DNA from 4 places in the Peribacillus sp. YIM B13477 genome. Region 2 is predicted to be linked to each of the others. Evidence: riboswitches for the same ligand, from Rfam matches in the RefSeq annotation. Region 2 holds a riboswitch; each other region holds the start of a gene.
The links. A riboswitch is a leader RNA that binds a small molecule or an ion and turns the genes downstream of it on or off. The one in region 2 is predicted to bind thiamine pyrophosphate.
Positions count from the first base shown of each region.

Region 1 (4,287 bases), 620 kb from region 2:
CTTTCTCTTACCTTCATAAATAAATCGGCTGAAGAAATATTCATAACAAGTCACTCCGTTCTTTTTTTGAATATGAATGAAAATGATGGACAGGTCCATGACCTTTACCGATTGAAAAGCTATTGCGTATCGCTTCGGAAATATAGGTCTTGGCATGTTCGATCGACACTTGCAATGGCAGTCCATTTGCCAGGTTAGATGTAATGGCGGATGATAGGGTACAGCCCGTACCATGAGTGTTTTTTGTATGAATGCGTTCTCCCTTGATCCAGTGGAAGTCAGTCCCATCATAAAAAAGATCATTTGGATTTCCTGCCGCATGGCCGCCTTTAAGTAAAACGGCTTTGGAACCCATTTCTTGTATCGAAATGCATGCCCTGTAGAAATCTTGTTTCGTCCGAATCGGGAAGCCAGTAAGTACTTCCGCTTCTGGTACATTGGGTGTTACAAGATTTGCAAGCGGAAGCAATTCCATTTTTAAGGCAGAGATGGCCTTTTCGTCGAGCAAATGGTGGCCGCTTTTGGAAATCATGACAGGGTCAAGGATAACGATGGCAGGCATGAAGGTTTTAAGGGACGCAGCGACCGTTTCCACGATTTCTTTTGATCCAAGCATGCCTATTTTTACTGCATCGACAGGAATATCTTCAAAGATAGCTGCAATTTGATCCGATATGATAGCTGTTTCAATGGGCTGTACAGAACGGACTTCCATTGTGTTTTGGGCAGTTACGGCTGTGATGGCAGACATTCCAAACACACCATGTGCAGAAAATGTTTTTAAATCCGCTTGTATTCCAGCACCGCCCCCTGAATCAGAGCCTGCGATCGTTAATGCTGTTTTCATAAAAAAACCCCTTCATATAATTATTTTTTAGCAGTATTTTAAGTAATATGAAAGCTAAAATCGCCCCTGCGAATGAACTGAACATAAAAGCCGGTAAAAAACCAAAAAGAGCAGCTTTTTCTCCCAATAGGAGGGTGGCAAGCGGATAACAGGCCAGGGAACCGAGAAATCCGGTCCCGATCACTTCCCCTAAACAGGCGAATTTTAAGCTTTGTGTTTTTCGGTAAAGGATGGCGGCCAAAAGTGCACCAATCATGCTGCCGGGAAAGGCGAAAATTGAACCGGTACCAGTCATGTTTCTAATGATGGAAACTAAAAAAGCTTGTGTCACCGCATATGCAGGCCCCAATAAAACCGCCGTCAGGACATTTGCCAGATGTTGAATAGGAAAGATTTTTGCAAATCCTGCAGGGATGAAAATAAATGAACTGGTCAGCGTCGTTAAAGCCGTGATCATGGCAGTCAATGTCAGTTTCTTGATAGGGTTCATCCTCATGTCAACCACCTACAGAGGCCAATCCTGCTCATTTTGAACCATGTCCCAGAATAAATATTCATATCGGGAAGTAACCAAAAAGTGCTTTTCTAATCTAAGAAGTTCCTTTTCAGGCATGTCTTCGGTCAATTCTTCCAATAAAGCGATCAGCCACTTGTGTGCTTCCCCGAATTCAGGAGATGAATAGGACCTTATCCAATCTGCGTAGCGATTGTTTTCCAGTGCTGCTCCATTTTGTTCTTTTAATAGCAAACCGATTTCATAATAATCCCAAGCGCAGGGCAGGAGACAGGCGATCAAGTCTGCCAAAGTCCCATGCTGAGCTGCATTTAGCATGTAACCTGTATAGGCTAGAGTGGTTGGAGTAGGTTCTGTATTTTCCAATTCCTTGGAGCTGATCCCGAATTCGGAAGCATAATGCCGATGAATATCCATTTCCACTTGAAGGGTTTCATTTAAAATGCTCGCAAATTTTGCCATGGTTTCGATGTTATGGGCTTTGATGACACCTAAAGCAAAGAGCTTGGAATAATCCATGAGATAGACATAGTCCTGCTTCAGGTAATAGGCAAATTTCTTTTCAGGAAGTGTGCCGTTTCCAATTGCCTGGACAAAGGGATGTGAATGGTTCCTTTTCCAAATCTCTTTTGCCCGTGCATGCAGTCTATCACTGAATGTTTCTAATTTTGTATTCTCCATTGTTCATCCTCCTATAGAATGGCTCCCTTTGTTAAATAAAAAACCCCGTTCCTGAATACGGAACGGGGTAGATGGATATAGTCTGTAAAATGGACGATATCATCCACTTCCCTCCGCCGGTATGAGCCGGTTCAGGTTCAAAGGGTCCGGAACTAATTCCATCTCAGTCTTAAAAAAGACTCCCCTAGTGGTGTGAATTGTATGTAATTACTGACATCATATCAGAAAGACAAGAAAATGCAACCCGTATTTGAAAGAGGGATCACTTTATGTCCAGGAAAAAAGGGAGAACCAGGTAATTGACTTTTGAAGATTATTAGGATAGAATCATTTCTACATCATTATATATTGAATTCTTATCCAGAGAGGTGGAGGGACTTGGCCCTATGAAACCTCGGCAGCGGACCCGTTTAGGGAACTGTGCTAAATCCAACAAGCATATGCTTGGAAGATAAGAAGAGCCGTACGGACACTGTCAGCCTCTTCTTAAATTAGAAGGGGCTTTTATTTTTGGGAAATAACGTTTAGTGACATACTAGAAAAGGTATATATAATTTGGTGAAATCAAACAAGTTGATAAAGTTTAGCTAACTAGAAGCAGGCACTAGGACGGAAAGGAGCCATTTACATGGCAGAATTATTTAAGAGGATTGAACAGAGGAAGGCAAAACTCATTGAAGAGCTATTGGCCAATGGAGTATACAAAACCTCTGATGAAAGGCACCTTTATGATGCCCCATTAAAAGTACTTGAAGATGAATATAAGATTGTTATAAATAGACCTAATAACGAGTCACCTTCTGAATGGATGACATAGTAATCGGAATACAATATTTGGATTTTTGGATAAGGGATATGATGTAAGCATTCGCAGTCTACACTAGTGGATGCTTTTTTTGCGTTTATTAGAAAACGACACACATTATACATAATTAAATAACAAAATAGGTGTTTTGTCACATTTGACCTATAAAATAACACATTTAATTTCTGAAAAATAGTTGATTTTAACTAGTGGTTTCATTATGATGAAAGTGTAAAAATATTGAATAAATGGGAGGTGGCTATGATGACTTGCTATAAGGTAACTATAGAAAAAGTAGAAGAGAAGAGACAGGAAATGATAAGGTTGGGAGCGATTTACGGCTTAACAAGTCTGCTGACTGTACAAGCCAGCCAAGAATTGGATACGCTATTGAATGCGTTAGCAAGTAAAAGAGATTCTGAATATTTTTCCCTTCAAGAAGCATATAGGTATTTTTAAATTAGCAATCCGACCTGTATTAATCTAAAAAAGCTACTGCTCAAGGCAATAGCTCTAAAGAATTATATATTAAATATCGACACGTTTACCTAGAATGATCAAATCCCGCTCAATGCCATCCATCTCGGCAACTTGAGGTAAATGTGCCCATTCTTCAAATCCGAATTTGGAAAAAAGCTTAAGGCTTGGTGTATTATGGGCGAAAATGAAACCCAATAAAGTCTTAACACCTAATTTTGGACTCAATTCAATTGCCTTTCGAATCGAAATTTGTCCAATTCCTTTTCCCCGGAAATAATCATCAATGTAAATGCTGATTTCGGCAGTGGAATTATATGCCGGTCGGCCATAAAAGGATTGAAAGCTCATCCATCCAGCGGTTTTCCCTTCTATAGTAATGATATATAGCGGTCTACTTTCTGAATGATGTTCCTCAAACCATTTAACCCTCGATTGGACGGATACAGGTTCCGTATCTGCCGTTACCATCCTTGAAGCAATTGTCGAATTATATATTTCAACAATTCTGGGTAGATCAGATAGTTCTGCCTCTCTAAACTCTATGTGTTCTTCCATGATATAAACTCCTAACTATCATTTATTCAATCTCCAGAATGAAGGGTGATCCCGTTTTTGGTTTTAGGGACGTTGAATGAAACCCAATCCATTGAAAGTTTTATATTATCATACACTCTTTATTCTTTATCTGACAATTCTTTTTTATGTTAGTACTGCAGATTTTTTGGGTATGAAAAAGATTAAATACTTCTAGTAAAGACAAGAGGAGAACTAAATGAAAAAATTGGCAGGTATATTAATTATCGTACTGGTTATATGTTTTGCTGCATATGAATTTCAGGCCTCGGAGTCGGAAGATGTGCAAAGGGTCATGGCTTTTGGAGATTCATTAACCTATGGAAAAGGGGATAAGGACGGGGAAGGATATATAGAAGGCCTTGAAGATGAATTGAATAATCCGCA
Region 1 covers NZ_JBHZPD010000002.1:361,536-365,822, reverse strand. Annotated here, with positions in the region: gene thiM (hydroxyethylthiazole kinase) at 1-44, opposite strand, end outside; gene thiD (bifunctional hydroxymethylpyrimidine kinase/phosphomethylpyrimidine kinase) at 41-847, opposite strand; gene thiW (energy coupling factor transporter S component ThiW) at 816-1,337, opposite strand; gene tenA (thiaminase II) at 1,353-2,042, opposite strand; TPP riboswitch at 2,134-2,238, opposite strand; SAM riboswitch class I at 2,396-2,500, shown strand; gene ACFX4H_RS08470 (Fur-regulated basic protein FbpA) at 2,671-2,859, shown strand; gene ACFX4H_RS08465 (aspartyl-phosphate phosphatase Spo0E family protein) at 3,109-3,306, shown strand; gene ACFX4H_RS08460 (GNAT family N-acetyltransferase) at 3,376-3,882, opposite strand; gene ACFX4H_RS08455 (DUF459 domain-containing protein) at 4,100-4,287, shown strand, end outside.
Region 1: linked by a shared signal. The riboswitch ahead of tenA (thiaminase II) and the one ahead of thiC (phosphomethylpyrimidine synthase ThiC) in region 2 are both predicted to bind thiamine pyrophosphate.

Region 2 (4,287 bases):
TTTAAGCGGAAATCCGAAAGATGAGCCTATGCATTACGGAGAGGTTTTTGGAACATGGGCATTTCTAACAACTACAAAAGGTTTGATTGCCTGTCATCAAACCATGCTTAATCATACTGGCGACAAAGACCTGCATAAATTGCTTGTTGAAGTGATCGATCAAGGGAAACAGGAACATGACCAACTTGAATCATTATTAAAAGAAAATAACGTAGGACTGCCTCCCTCACCACCTGAAAGGCCTAAAGCTAATTTGGAGGATATTCCCGTCGGGGCACGTCTTCAAGATCCTGAAATCTCCGCTTCAGTATCAATCGATATTAATGCAGGATTAGTTGCTTGCAGCCAAATGATGGGTCAATGCATCCGCGAAGATATTGCACAGATGTTTGCGCAATTCCATACCAACAAAGCTGCATTGGGTGCTGACTTCCTAAGATTGAATAAGGAAAAAGGATGGCTTGTCCCTCCTCCCCTTCATATCAATAAAACAAGTATGTAAATAGTAATGATAGATCCCCTTAATCATGTTTTGTAATCTAATCAACATGATTAAGGGATTCATTCCATAATGACGATTAAGGAATCATTACCATTGAAGACTTTCGATCAAGTGGCACTTTGTACATTGTTGACTATAATCATTTTTCACAAATTCATGGTTGCAATTCTCCCGAAAAATGTTCAGCTCCCTTTTTAGCTGCTCCAATTGAGTTTCCAACTGTTTCATTTCAACTTTTATCTGGATTACCCGATTCATCGAATTCTCCCTCTCGTCGGAATCATTGATAGATTTTTCCATCCGTTTTCCTAAATTCATTCGCTTTTTCTTTAAGCCCTTCATCGATTACCGACTCAAAGCCCAGACCCTTTTCCTTCGCCAAATCACGGATGTCCTGAGAGATTCTCATACTGCAGAATTTCGGTCCGCACATTGAACAGAAATGGGCTGTTTTGGCACCTTCTGCCGGAAGAGTTTCATCGTGATATTCAACCGCCCTTTCAGGATCAAGGGAAAGATTGAACTGATCTCTCCAACGAAATTCGAATCTAGCCTTCGAAAGGGCATCATCCCGTTTTCTTGCCTGCGGATGGCCTTTTGCAAGATCAGCTGCGTGTGCTGCAATTTTATAAGTAATGACCCCTACCCGGACATCCTCTTTATTCGGAAGTCCCAAATGCTCTTTCGGTGTCACATAGCAAAGCATGGCCGTTCCAAACCATCCAATCATGGCAGCACCAATCGCAGAAGTGATATGGTCGTATCCAGGAGCTATGTCCGTCGTCAATGGTCCCAGGGTATAGAATGGTGCTTCTTGACAGACTTCCAGCTGTTTATCCATATTTTCTTTAATCAAATGCATCGGTACGTGACCGGGTCCCTCCACCATGACTTGAACATCGTGCTTCCAAGCAATCTTCGTCAATTCCCCAAGTGTATCCAATTCCGCAAATTGTGCCTCATCGTTTGCATCTGCAATGGATCCCGGACGGAGACCGTCACCTAATGAGAAAGAAACATCATACGTCTTCATGATTTCACAAATCTCTTCAAAGTGTGTATAGAGAAAGCTTTCTTGGTGGTGGGCCAAGCACCATTGTGCCATGATGGAGCCTCCCCGGGAAACAATACCCGTAACTCGCTTTGCTGTCATGGGGATGTATCGCAAAAGCACACCAGCGTGTATGGTGAAGTAATCGACACCTTGCTCAGCCTGCTCGATTAATGTATCCCGGAATACTTCCCAATTTAAATCTTCCGCGACCCCATTCACTTTTTCCAATGCTTGATATATCGGAACCGTCCCAACCGGCACAGGTGAATTCCTGATAATCCATTCCCGCGTCGTGTGAATATTCTTTCCTGTGGAAAGATCCATTATGTTGTCTGCACCCCATCGTGTAGCCCAAGTCATTTTCTCCACTTCAGCTTCGATCGATGAACTGACAGCTGAGTTTCCAATATTCGCATTTATCTTCACGTGAAAATTACGTCCGATGATCATGGGCTCACTTTCAGGATGGTTAATATTTGCCGGAATGATTGCCCGCCCGCTAGCTACCTCTTCCCTTACAAACTCAGGAGCTACATTTTCCCTGATCGAAATGAACTCCATTTCTGGAGTAATGATCCCTTTGCGGGCATAATGGAGCTGGGTTACGTTTTTCCCTTTCACCGCACGCAATGGTTTTCTTTTCAATCCCGGAAAAACTTCGGCATTGGATTGTGACTCCACTTTTCTATATCCGTTATCTTCCGGCTTTATTTCACGCCCTTCATACTCTTCAACATCTTCCCGTTCCAGAACCCAGCTGCGTCTAATCGGGGCAAGGCCTTTATGAATATCAATCGGATATTCTGAATCCGTATAGAAGCCGCTTGTATCATATACACGTAAAGGCGGGTTCTCCTCTTCGCCGAATGCCCCTGTCGTCGGACTTAGCTCAATTTCACGCATAGGTACTTTAATATCGGGTCTAGATCCCTCAACATACACTTTTTTACTCCCGGCAAAACTGGACATAATTGAAACGTTCATGTCATTTACTGAATTACTCTTCATGATTTCATTTCTCCTTTTTAAGTTCATTTAAAAAGGACAAAATCCAATCCATTTCGCACGAAAAAGCCAGGTCTCATATTTAAGACCCGGCTAACGTTAGTATGACTACAGAAATGACCAATTGAAAGGTCATCGTTTAGTAGATTTCTAACTTCCCCACGCTGGTATGAACCAGATCAGGTCCTGAGGGTTAAGAAGCTTAAGCGCTTCTCTCTCAGCCCAACTTTTATTGGACACCCCTAGTCTGAATAATTTAATTGATTACAGGGTAACTATATCTCACCCTTTTCATTCTGTAAATAATTTAAAAGACCTAGTATTTTCTCTGCAATCATCTAAAAATTTGTTATTTGGAGGAGGACCGCCAATTAATTCCCCAGGCTCTCAAGGATAGGGAAAAGCTCTTCTAAATGCGTGATTTCGTAGGTTGGAATCACTTCATTCCGTTCCTTATCATGGCGATTTATCCAAACCGACTTTATGCCTACCCGTGATGCTCCAAGGATATCGGTCATTAAATTATCGCCAACCATCAATACTTCATCCTTATCAAGCTCCATGATTTCCAAAGCGTGCTCAAAAATGGAGGCATCCGGTTTACCTCGTCCAAATGCGCCTGAAATCACGATTTGGTCGAAATAAGGAACCAGTTCAGGCGTTATTTCAAGTTTGGTATTTTGCAGCTCAGGAGATCCGTTCGTAAGCAATAGCAATTTGTACTTCCCTTTTAATTCATCCAGAACACGGAATGTTTCTTCATAGATAAATGGCTTTTTGCGTCTTTCGGCCGGGAAACGTTCTGCCAGTTCAAGCCCAAATTCCGGGTCATCGATCCCTAATGCCTTCAAGCCCCTCGTCCACGCTTCTTTCCGATAAGCCGGTACAATCCCGGCCATCTTCCGGAATTCATCATGATCATCCTGAAAATTCCCCCATAGTCCCTCAAATGGGTTGATTCCGATCATTTGAGTGAATGCATATGTATCGTAAGAAGAATAAAGATCACGCGCTTCCTTCCGCACCGCTTCTTCAAACTCGTCGACATTCAGACCATATTTCTCCTTGGCAACTTCGCATGTGGCCACAAAAGCCTCTTTTACACTTTTCTGATCCCATAGTAATGTATCATCTAAATCAAAAAAAACTGCCTTCAGCAAAATGTCCACCCCTCTTTCCCCAATATTGAATTCGTAAAAATTACACTATTACAATAATAAACCACAACCAATAAAAAAAGAATAACTATTCGGAAAATGCATGCCTCTTTCTTCACAAAATGGCTTATCTTTTCCGGTGGGGAACCATATATTCATTTCCCTTTTCCGCTTTCAAATACATACAATTTTCCATTACCGGCAATCTTGAACTTTGGACCGGTGAACCCCCGTCGGATCAGCTCTTTCCTCATATATACCATGAGGGCGGCATGACTCACGATCAGAACATTCCTTTCCCCTTTTGCAAAGACTTCATCCAATACTTTATTGATTCTTTGCTCAGCAAACTTAATTTCCGCCCTTGTCTGCTTGTTGATCACCGAGCAGCAGCGAATCCAGATGGCCCAAAGGATGAACGGCAGCTTAATCCTTCCTCTCAGAGGGGGAGAAGGTATTTCCCGCAGCTCCTCCATCCGATGAACCGTGCCTGGAAAGATGTGTTCCGCTGTCTTGACGGCTCTCGACATATCACTGCAATAACATTCCTGCCATTCCTCTACGCCAAA
Region 2 covers NZ_JBHZPD010000002.1:982,555-986,841, forward strand. Annotated here, with positions in the region: gene ACFX4H_RS11455 (DUF3231 family protein) at 1-502, shown strand, start outside; gene ACFX4H_RS11460 (hypothetical protein) at 590-760, opposite strand; gene thiC (phosphomethylpyrimidine synthase ThiC) at 783-2,564, opposite strand; TPP riboswitch at 2,701-2,815, opposite strand; gene ACFX4H_RS11470 (HAD family hydrolase) at 2,933-3,721, opposite strand; gene ACFX4H_RS11475 (histidine phosphatase family protein) at 3,874-4,287, opposite strand, start outside.

Region 3 (4,287 bases), on a different contig from region 2:
TCTTTACAGACGGGAGCACAAGCTTGCTGTTGGTGGGCGGCGGGATTGCCACGGCATTACCTCTTTTATATTTTGCAAAAGGGGCCGAGAAGATCCCGTTATCGATGCTTGGCATTTTTCAGTATATCGCTCCGACCTTATCTTTATTGATCGGGGTATTCGTCTATCATGAAAGTTTCACCAAAGCACATCTTTTAGCCTTTTTGTTCATATGGTCAGCTTTGGCTGTTTATACACTATCCATAACGAAATGGGGGCAGGCAAGTGCCCGCAGGTTCAAAGGCAAAGGGAATATTGGTGCGTGAAAAGAAAAAAATGCTTGGGGAGATTTCTGCCCAAGCATTTTTTATGTCGATATTCAATAAAACGGATTTATGGCATAGGCGAAATGCCAGGGTCATGAAAGGTATATCTTCGAACCTATTTCAGAAACAATACAATTGGAAAGGCTGGCAGGACTGTTATCGGGCATGGCACGGGGGTTATTTAGTTGGAATTGTCTATAGAAGGAACTATCCAGGAAAATGATATGCGTTGTCAGGAATGCTGATATGGTGGCGAATGGCTTTCTATTGCTATTTAATTCATCGATGATTCCCTGTGCAGTGGTAATCCCGATCCCGTGGCCATAAAAGAGGTTTCTCCCTAATAATATGGCATTTTCACCTTGCCATTCAGGGGTTGCCAAGTCGTGATCAGGGTTTTTGAAGTAAACGCAATCACCTGGTGAATAATCTCTTCCCTGGTGAACGATGAGAGCCATATTCCTTGGAGGGCGCCAGTCATATAAAAATAGGTCTGAAAAAAGATAGTCGAAATTCCTGGGTCCGATTAAATCCAAAATCGCCTTTAAAAAAGTGACGACTATTGCTGTCCCGCATTCGAAGGCATAAAGCCCTCCATTCATGAAAATGTCAACGAGCGCAGCATGAGGGAGAATCCCTGGCTGAAGGGTAAAGGTGCCATCCTTTGAAAGGTGCCAATAACGTTGATTGGATTGAGACTCCTCGAGTGTGGAAAATTCCGGACCGCTTTTATCCAACGCAATAGCTGCCTCTATGACTCGGTTCCTCAGCTGTATCTCGAAATTAAAATCCCCAAAGTTCCGGTATTCAAAAACGTTAGAATCTTCCGCCAAGCATTGAAGAGTTTCAAGCGATTTGGCAGAGGCTGTGCCTGGTTGGATTTGACTGACATCTAACCATTTGTGATTAATCTTTATCATGACATATCCACCTTTTGCTTATGAAATTAAGGGTTTAATAAAACCAGTAAACAAAAATGTCTACACGTAATGCTCATTATATGAATGCTTGCAAAGAAATGACTATTTGGAACGTGTCCGCCACCGTTGCAGCCAAGAATGAGCGGAATGGAAAGAGACGGAATCATTATACTTTCAATGATTTTCGTTCCAAAAGATGTTTTGCAAGACATCCTGAAGTGCCAGGAATACCTTTCCAATTAGAGAGTAGAAGCAAATTAGTATTCCTTTTTCCCTATGAATTGATATAATGAGAGAGAAAAGTTCATATGTGCGAGAAATGTAGGGGGGCCAGTACTGCTGGCTGAGATTGCATCCATTAGATGCTGACTCTTTGAACCTGATCTGGGTGATGCCAGCGGAGGGAACATATTATGACTGATTTTCTGTTTTGTATGTTAACGTCCGAATTCATCTTCGGGCGTTTTTTGCTGTTTTATCCAGTATTTGAATAGCCCTGGAGCCCCATCATGGTTCCGGCATATGAATCTTATAAGATGTGTAGGAGGATAATGACTTGAATAAATTCTTACCACTGTTAACTTCGTTCTTCCTTTTAGCTGGATGCGGAGCAGGCGGAACTAATGAAAAAGAAGAAGTATCTAAAAATGAAGAATTAAAGAAGGTATCGGTCGTGCTCGATTGGACACCGAATACAAACCATACAGGATTGTATGTAGCCAAGGAAAAAGGTTATTTTAAAGAACAAGGTCTTGATGTGGAAATTATCATGCCAGGTGAAGCTGGAGCTGATAAGCTTGTCGCTTCAGGGAAATCTGAATTTGGCGTGAGCTATCAAGAGGGGATAACGCAGGCCCGCGTACAGGGTGTGCCGATTGTTTCGGTAGCTGCCGTCATCCAGCATAATACTTCGGGATTCGCTTCCCCTGAGGCTAAGGACATTACGACTCCGAAGGATTTTGAAGGGAAAACGTATGGTGGCTGGGGATCTCCGGTTGAAAAGGCCATTATTGATTCACTCATGAAAAAGGAAAATGCGGATGTAAATGAAGTGGACATAGTCAATACAGGAGACATGGATTTTTTCACTTCGGTTAAAAGGGATATAGATTTTGCCTGGATTTATTATGGTTGGACAGGCATTGAGGCTGAGTTGCGAAATGAAAAGCTTAATATGGTGTACTTAACCGAATACTCTGATAAGCTTGATTACTATACGCCTGTTTTGACTACAAATGAAAAGATGATAAAAGAAGATCCCGAGACTGTTAAAGCATTCGTTCATGCAGCTTCGAAAGGGTACCAGTTTGCGATTAAGAATCCTGATGATGCAGCAGATATGTTAATTGAGTCTGCACCGGATCTTGATCCAAAACTAGTGAAGAAAAGCCAGGAGTGGCTTGCAGCCAAGTATCAGGATGATGCTCCGCGATGGGGTGAACAAAAGCTTGAAATTTGGAAGAATTACAGTGAGTGGATGACTGAAAATAAGCTTCTTGAAGGTGATTTCGATCCTGAAAAGGCATTTACCAATGAATTTTTACCAAAATAGGAGGAAATACAATGGCCAATTCATTAATTAGTATACAAATTATTCCTAAAGGGGAAAATGTCATCCCTATGGTCGATGAAGCAATCAAGATCATTGAAGAATCAGGTGTCAAGTATGAGGTTCACCCGCTTGAAACGACAATGGAGGGGGAGCTTTCCGAGCTTTTTGCCGTGATAGAAAAAATGAATGTAAGAATGATTGAAATAGGATCGCCGAATGTCATTTCCCAAGTGAAAATATTATATCAGCCAAGCGGGATTACGATGGATACGTTAACGGAGAAATATCGGGCATGATCGGAAGGGGAATTTGGAAGAAGGGGGCTCCCTTCTTTCTTTTATTATTGTTGCTGATTGTATGGGAGTCAGTGACAGTCTTATTGAAAGTTGAAGAATGGCTGCTTCCCGCTCCATCGGCCATTTTCATTGAAGGAATTGAGTCGTCCCGCAATCTTTACGGACACCTTATATCCACAACCGAGCTTGCGTTGTCGGGATTTTTTATTGGAAGCTGTATCGGCTTATTGATCGCGGCCATCCTACACCTATTTCCAGGTGTGAAGGACGCGGTTTATCCTCTGCTCATACTATCACAAAATATACCTATCATTGTTTTGGCGCCGCTTTTGGTGATCTGGTTTGGCTTCGGCATGCTGCCTAAGTTAATCGTGATTTCACTTGTATGTTTTTTTCCGGTTGCGGTCGCATCATTGGACGGTTTTCGCCAGACACCATACGAGCTTAAGCATTATTTCAAGATGATGGGAGCGGGGAAAAACCAGTTATTTTGGAAGCTGGAACTTCCTCACTCGATCCCGTTCATTTTCTCCGGCCTGAAAATTTCGGCTACCTATAGTGTAATGGGTGCGGTTATTTCGGAATGGCTTGGGGCAAAATCGGGGATTGGTGTTTATATGACTCTCGCTTCTTCAGCGTTCAGGACAGATCGGGTGTTTGTAGCCATTTTCATCATTATGGGAATGAGCCTGATTTTTTTTGGAATCATCACTTTCCTGGAGAAATACTTGGTTTCTTGGAAGAGAAAGGAGGGCGAAAAGGGTGAAGCTGGAAATTAAAGACGTCTCCTATTCTTTCGATGGTAAGCAGAATATATTGGAGAATATGAATTTCCATGTGAATGATGGGGAATTTGTTACGATCCTTGGACCATCGGGAAGCGGTAAAAGTACATTGTTCCACTTGATCGGCGGAATTTTGAAGCCTGATCATGGCATCATTTCATTGGATGGTAAAAAGATAAATGGCTTAAAGGGTCATATTAGCTATATGCCTCAGCAGCCTTCCCTTTTACCATGGAGAACGGTATTGGAAAATGTTTTGCTTGGAAGTGAACTTGCTGGGACCAGAGATAAAGAAAAGGCAAATAACCTTTTGATGAAAGCTGGTTTAGAAGAATACGATAAAGCATATCCCCATGAATTATCTGGAGGCATGAAGCAAAGGGCCGCATTCATTCGGAGTATCTTAAGTCCTCAGGACTTGATGTGCCT
Region 3 covers NZ_JBHZPD010000011.1:90,857-95,143, reverse strand. Annotated here, with positions in the region: gene rarD (EamA family transporter RarD) at 1-305, shown strand, start outside; gene ACFX4H_RS23595 (protein-glutamine gamma-glutamyltransferase) at 398-1,225, opposite strand; TPP riboswitch at 1,539-1,648, shown strand; gene ACFX4H_RS23590 (ABC transporter substrate-binding protein) at 1,782-2,777, shown strand; gene ACFX4H_RS23585 (thiamine-binding protein) at 2,789-3,073, shown strand; gene ACFX4H_RS23580 (ABC transporter permease) at 3,070-3,852, shown strand; gene ACFX4H_RS23575 (ABC transporter ATP-binding protein) at 3,842-4,287, shown strand, end outside.
Region 3: linked by a shared signal. The riboswitch ahead of ACFX4H_RS23590 (ABC transporter substrate-binding protein) and the one ahead of thiC (phosphomethylpyrimidine synthase ThiC) in region 2 are both predicted to bind thiamine pyrophosphate.

Region 4 (4,287 bases), on a different contig from region 2:
TCAAACAGCTTTCCCAAGGCAGCAGTGAGCGAAGACATGGGCATTATCGCCGAGGCAGCAGCAGCAGCAGCCGGGGGTACAAAAGGTATCCCATGAGTGGAAGTGACCGCTACAAGAGAAAAGGGCGGGGCAGCAGCAGCTAATTCCAATTCTTTGACTTCAATACAGCCTGCAGGTCCATTGAGATATCTTTAATATCTGAATAAGGTTCTTGGATGCTTAATAACCTTTTCAGTATATGCACAGTTTCTTTTTCTAAAGAAAGCTCTTCTGTCCAAGGAAGTGCTTTTTTACTTTTGGAAGCGTACGTCGTATAAAGTACATATAGAAGTATTTCCCCCAAGTCGTAGAAATCCTGCCTTTTCAGCTGCAAAATGGATTCTTTAGCGAGGTTGTCCGAATTTATTATCTTGGACAAACCAAAGTCTATCAAAATGGGCTGATGGTTCTTAAGTAAAATATTCGGTATACGTAAATCTTGATGGAAAATGTCATGCTCATGTAGATAACATACTAAATCGACCAGCTTATATAGAAAATATAGAGACTCTTTCTCATTGAACGTTAATTGATTCGAGAAAATATGGTCTTCTAAATTATTCCCTTCTATGAAATCCATCACAAAATAAACATTTCCATCCTGCGAAAATTTCTCGTGAAATTTAGGGATATTTCTGTGGTTTAACATTCGTAATATGGAAATTTCATTTTCAAACTGTTTCAGCTCTTTTTTGCTGCGGCGTTTACTTTTCCGGAGCTGTTTGATCACTATATTTTCATTCTTTTTCAAATCATTGCAACGATAAACAATACCGTAGCTTCCTGTTCCGATTACAGCTTTTACCTCGTAGCGGTAATTCAAAACCACACTCTTTTTTAAAGGAATATCCACAATTAACTGGTAGAACTTTCTAAAGGAACGCAAAATTGAAACTTTCCTCACCACTTTCATCTATTCAAGTCAAGAACAAAAAAAGGCCGTTATTAATTAAGCTGGAAATATGAATGAACATGGATAGTTTAACACTGATTTTGATAATGCGGTAATGAAAGTCATTTCTTCGGGGAGATCTTTTGATAGTTCACAATTAAAAATAAATTATTCGCTATCAACCACTTCGATCGAAGCAACCACATAATCAGTGGCCTCGATTACATCATCAACCGTAATATTGGGGACATGTAAATCTTTCCTTAATATGAAAGCTACTTCTGCCTCCACTTTTGGCTGGATTAACCGTAAACTCGAAATGCAGCCGTCATTTTCTATATTCATCGTATCAAGTAAATGTCCATAATCCGGTTCATCCACTCCCAGAACCTCCTGCATAGCCTTTGAAGTCAAGCCTATCTTCTTACCTGATACAGCTGAATTCACGAGTAAACCAGCTGAATTCACGAGTAAACCGGCAAAATTCACGAGTAAACCGGTAAAACTCACGAGTAAAACAGCAGAATTCACGAGTAAACCGGTAAAACTCACGAGTAAACTACTAACTGAGCTCTCTTTGATCAAATTCTTTGAAGGCTACGGGAAATGAGGATATGGAAGATTGAAAGTTTAGTAACCCTAAATCAAGAAAACTTTTCTAATACGTTTGACAATTGGATTTATCGTGTTAATATAAAGGCAAATGAATTTAATATACAATTTGTACCACTAGGGGTGCTTTATAGGTAAAAGTTGATTTTTTACCCACAAAAGCTGAGATTGAAGTATGACTTTAAGACCCTTAGAACCTGATCTGGTTTATACCAGCGTAGGGAAGTGGGGTCTGGAACTATACATTTCTGTATTATTTCAAGTACAACCACTTTCTTTACGTTTAAGAAAGTGGTTTTTTGTTTGCAAAAAAAGGGGTGATAAGTGTTTTTTCCGAAACGTTCATTGAAAAAATACAATTTGGAGGTAATGGACATGAAGTTTTCAGAGGAAATCCGTAAGGAAGTTGATCACATTTGGGAAGCTAGTTTTAATCATCCGTTCGTTGCAGGAATAGGAGATGGCACATTGCCATTGGAGTGTTTCCGTTTCTATGTCATGCAAGATGCCTATTATTTATCTCATTTTGCTAGAGTTCAAGCCTTAGGGGCAGTCAAAGCTACAGATTTACATACAACAAGCAGGCTTGCCGGCCATGCACAAGGAACATATGAAGCGGAGTTGAAGCTTCATGAGAATTTTTCCGAGAGATTAGGGATCACAAAAGAAGAACGGGAAAATTTCAAGCCTGCCCCGACTGCCTATGCTTATACTTCCCATATGTATCGTGCGGCTTATTCGGGACATTTAGGAGATGTTATTGCAGCTATCTTGCCGTGTTACTGGCTGTATTATGAGATAGGTGAAAAGCTGCAAGAGTGCATGCCCGAAGAGCCGATTTATCAAGAGTGGATAGCGGCTTACGGAGGAGAGTGGTTCCGCACTTTGGTGGAAGAACAAATTGCGAGGCTGGATGAGATTGCTGAAAAAGTAACTGAAGAAGATAAGGCGAGAATGAAAGAGCATTTTATTCTCAGCAGCCAATATGAATACTCATTTTGGGAAATGGCTTATCGTTTAGAGACATGGCCCGTTCATAAGGAAACATTAGAAGTATAAAAGGAGAATGAAATAATGAAAAAAGGATTGAAATTAACGGACATATTGGTCACGATCGTGATTGCGGTAGCATTTGGAATCGTTTATATCCTTTGGGGTTCGATTTATTATTCCGTTAAACCGTTAGGATTACATCTGGATCAACTTATTTATGGAATGTGGTTTATAGCTGGCCCCGTCGCCTTCTTAATTTTACGGAAACCGGGTGTGGCACTTTTGGCGGAGATAGCTGCAGCTTCCGGGGAGTTCTTCCTTGGTTCACCATGGGGGCTGACCGTACTGTTATATGGGGTGGTCCAAGGTTTGTTCGCGGAACTGGTGTTCATGACTTTTAAATATAAAAAATTCAATATGCAGGTGGCCGTTTTAGCTGCGATAGCTTCCTGCCTGGCATCAGTTATCATGGATTTTGCATACGGGGAAATAGGTGCGCTTTCAACTTGGAATCTATCGTTATTCATGATAACGAGGTTTGTGGGTTCCATATTCTTTGCAGGTGTGACCGCTTATTATCTAGTTAAAGTCCTGGAAGCAACAGGAGTAACAAATCTTGTGCGTCCGGTTTCCAATAAAGATTATGCAGAACTGGATCAAAAGTAGAGGTTGAGGGCCATGGAACCAATCGTTTCTGTTGAAAAGTTAAGAATGAAATATCCCGGTGATGAATCTTTGATATTCAAGGACCTATCATTAACGTTTGATCAAGGAGAAAAAGTGCTATTGTTGGGACCATCAGGATGTGGTAAGTCCACTCTGTTGCAAGTGTTAAGCGGATTGATTCCGAATTCCATCGAAGTACCGATGAAAGCGGAAAAATTGAAATGCCCTTCTTCATGGGGGTATGTTTTTCAAGACCCTGATAGCCAGTTTTGCATGCCATTTGCCGATGAGGAAATTGCCTTTGTCCTTGAGAATCTTTCCGTCCCTAAAGAAGAAATGAAAGAGAAAATTGAAAATCAAATCCGTAATGTAGGATTGAACCTAGGGCATACAAGTATAGAAACATTATCAGGCGGGATGAAACAGCGTCTGGCAATCGCTTCAGTATTGGCCCTTGAACCAGAAGTGCTATTTTTAGATGAACCGACGGCCATGCTTGATCCGGAAGGAACGAAAGAAATCTGGGACTTGTTGAAGGAAGTCGGAAAAGACAAAACGGTTATTATCGTCGAACATAAAATTGACCATGTTTTAGAATTCATCGAACGAATCGTGCTTTTAAACGATGACGGTCAAATCATAGCTGATGGTCCAAGAGACACCATTCTTTCCCTATATAAAAATGAAATGAGAGAACATGGAATTTGGTTCCCTGGTGTTTGGGATGAATATATACAGAAGTATGCACCCACTAGGGAACACCAATTTACAGATTGTTTACCCCTTTTGGATGTGCAAGGATTTAGCGGTTTTCGGAATAAAGAGGAAAAAATCAAGGTTGAAGAGCTGAAGGTCCATTCAGGAGAATGGATTGTGATCAGGGGAGAAAATGGCGCGGGCAAGAGTACACTTTTGCATGCATTGATGCAGTTCATAAAAACGAAAGGTACGTATGAATTATTGGGGAACCCCATTAAAATGGTGAAAAATCCAACGGATCATATGACGTTTGTCTTTCAAAATCCCGAGTTTCAGTTCGTTGCAAATACTGTATATGAAGAGATTGCTTATTCATTGCGTATTGA
Region 4 covers NZ_JBHZPD010000005.1:183,493-187,779, reverse strand. Annotated here, with positions in the region: gene ACFX4H_RS16780 (hypothetical protein) at 1-143, shown strand, start outside; gene ACFX4H_RS16775 (protein kinase domain-containing protein) at 140-868, opposite strand; partial or broken gene ACFX4H_RS16770 (2-keto-4-pentenoate hydratase) at 1,106-1,366, opposite strand; TPP riboswitch at 1,653-1,784, shown strand; gene tenA (thiaminase II) at 1,919-2,602, shown strand; gene ACFX4H_RS16760 (ECF transporter S component) at 2,618-3,202, shown strand; gene ACFX4H_RS16755 (ABC transporter ATP-binding protein) at 3,215-4,287, shown strand, end outside.
Region 4: linked by a shared signal. The riboswitch ahead of tenA (thiaminase II) and the one ahead of thiC (phosphomethylpyrimidine synthase ThiC) in region 2 are both predicted to bind thiamine pyrophosphate.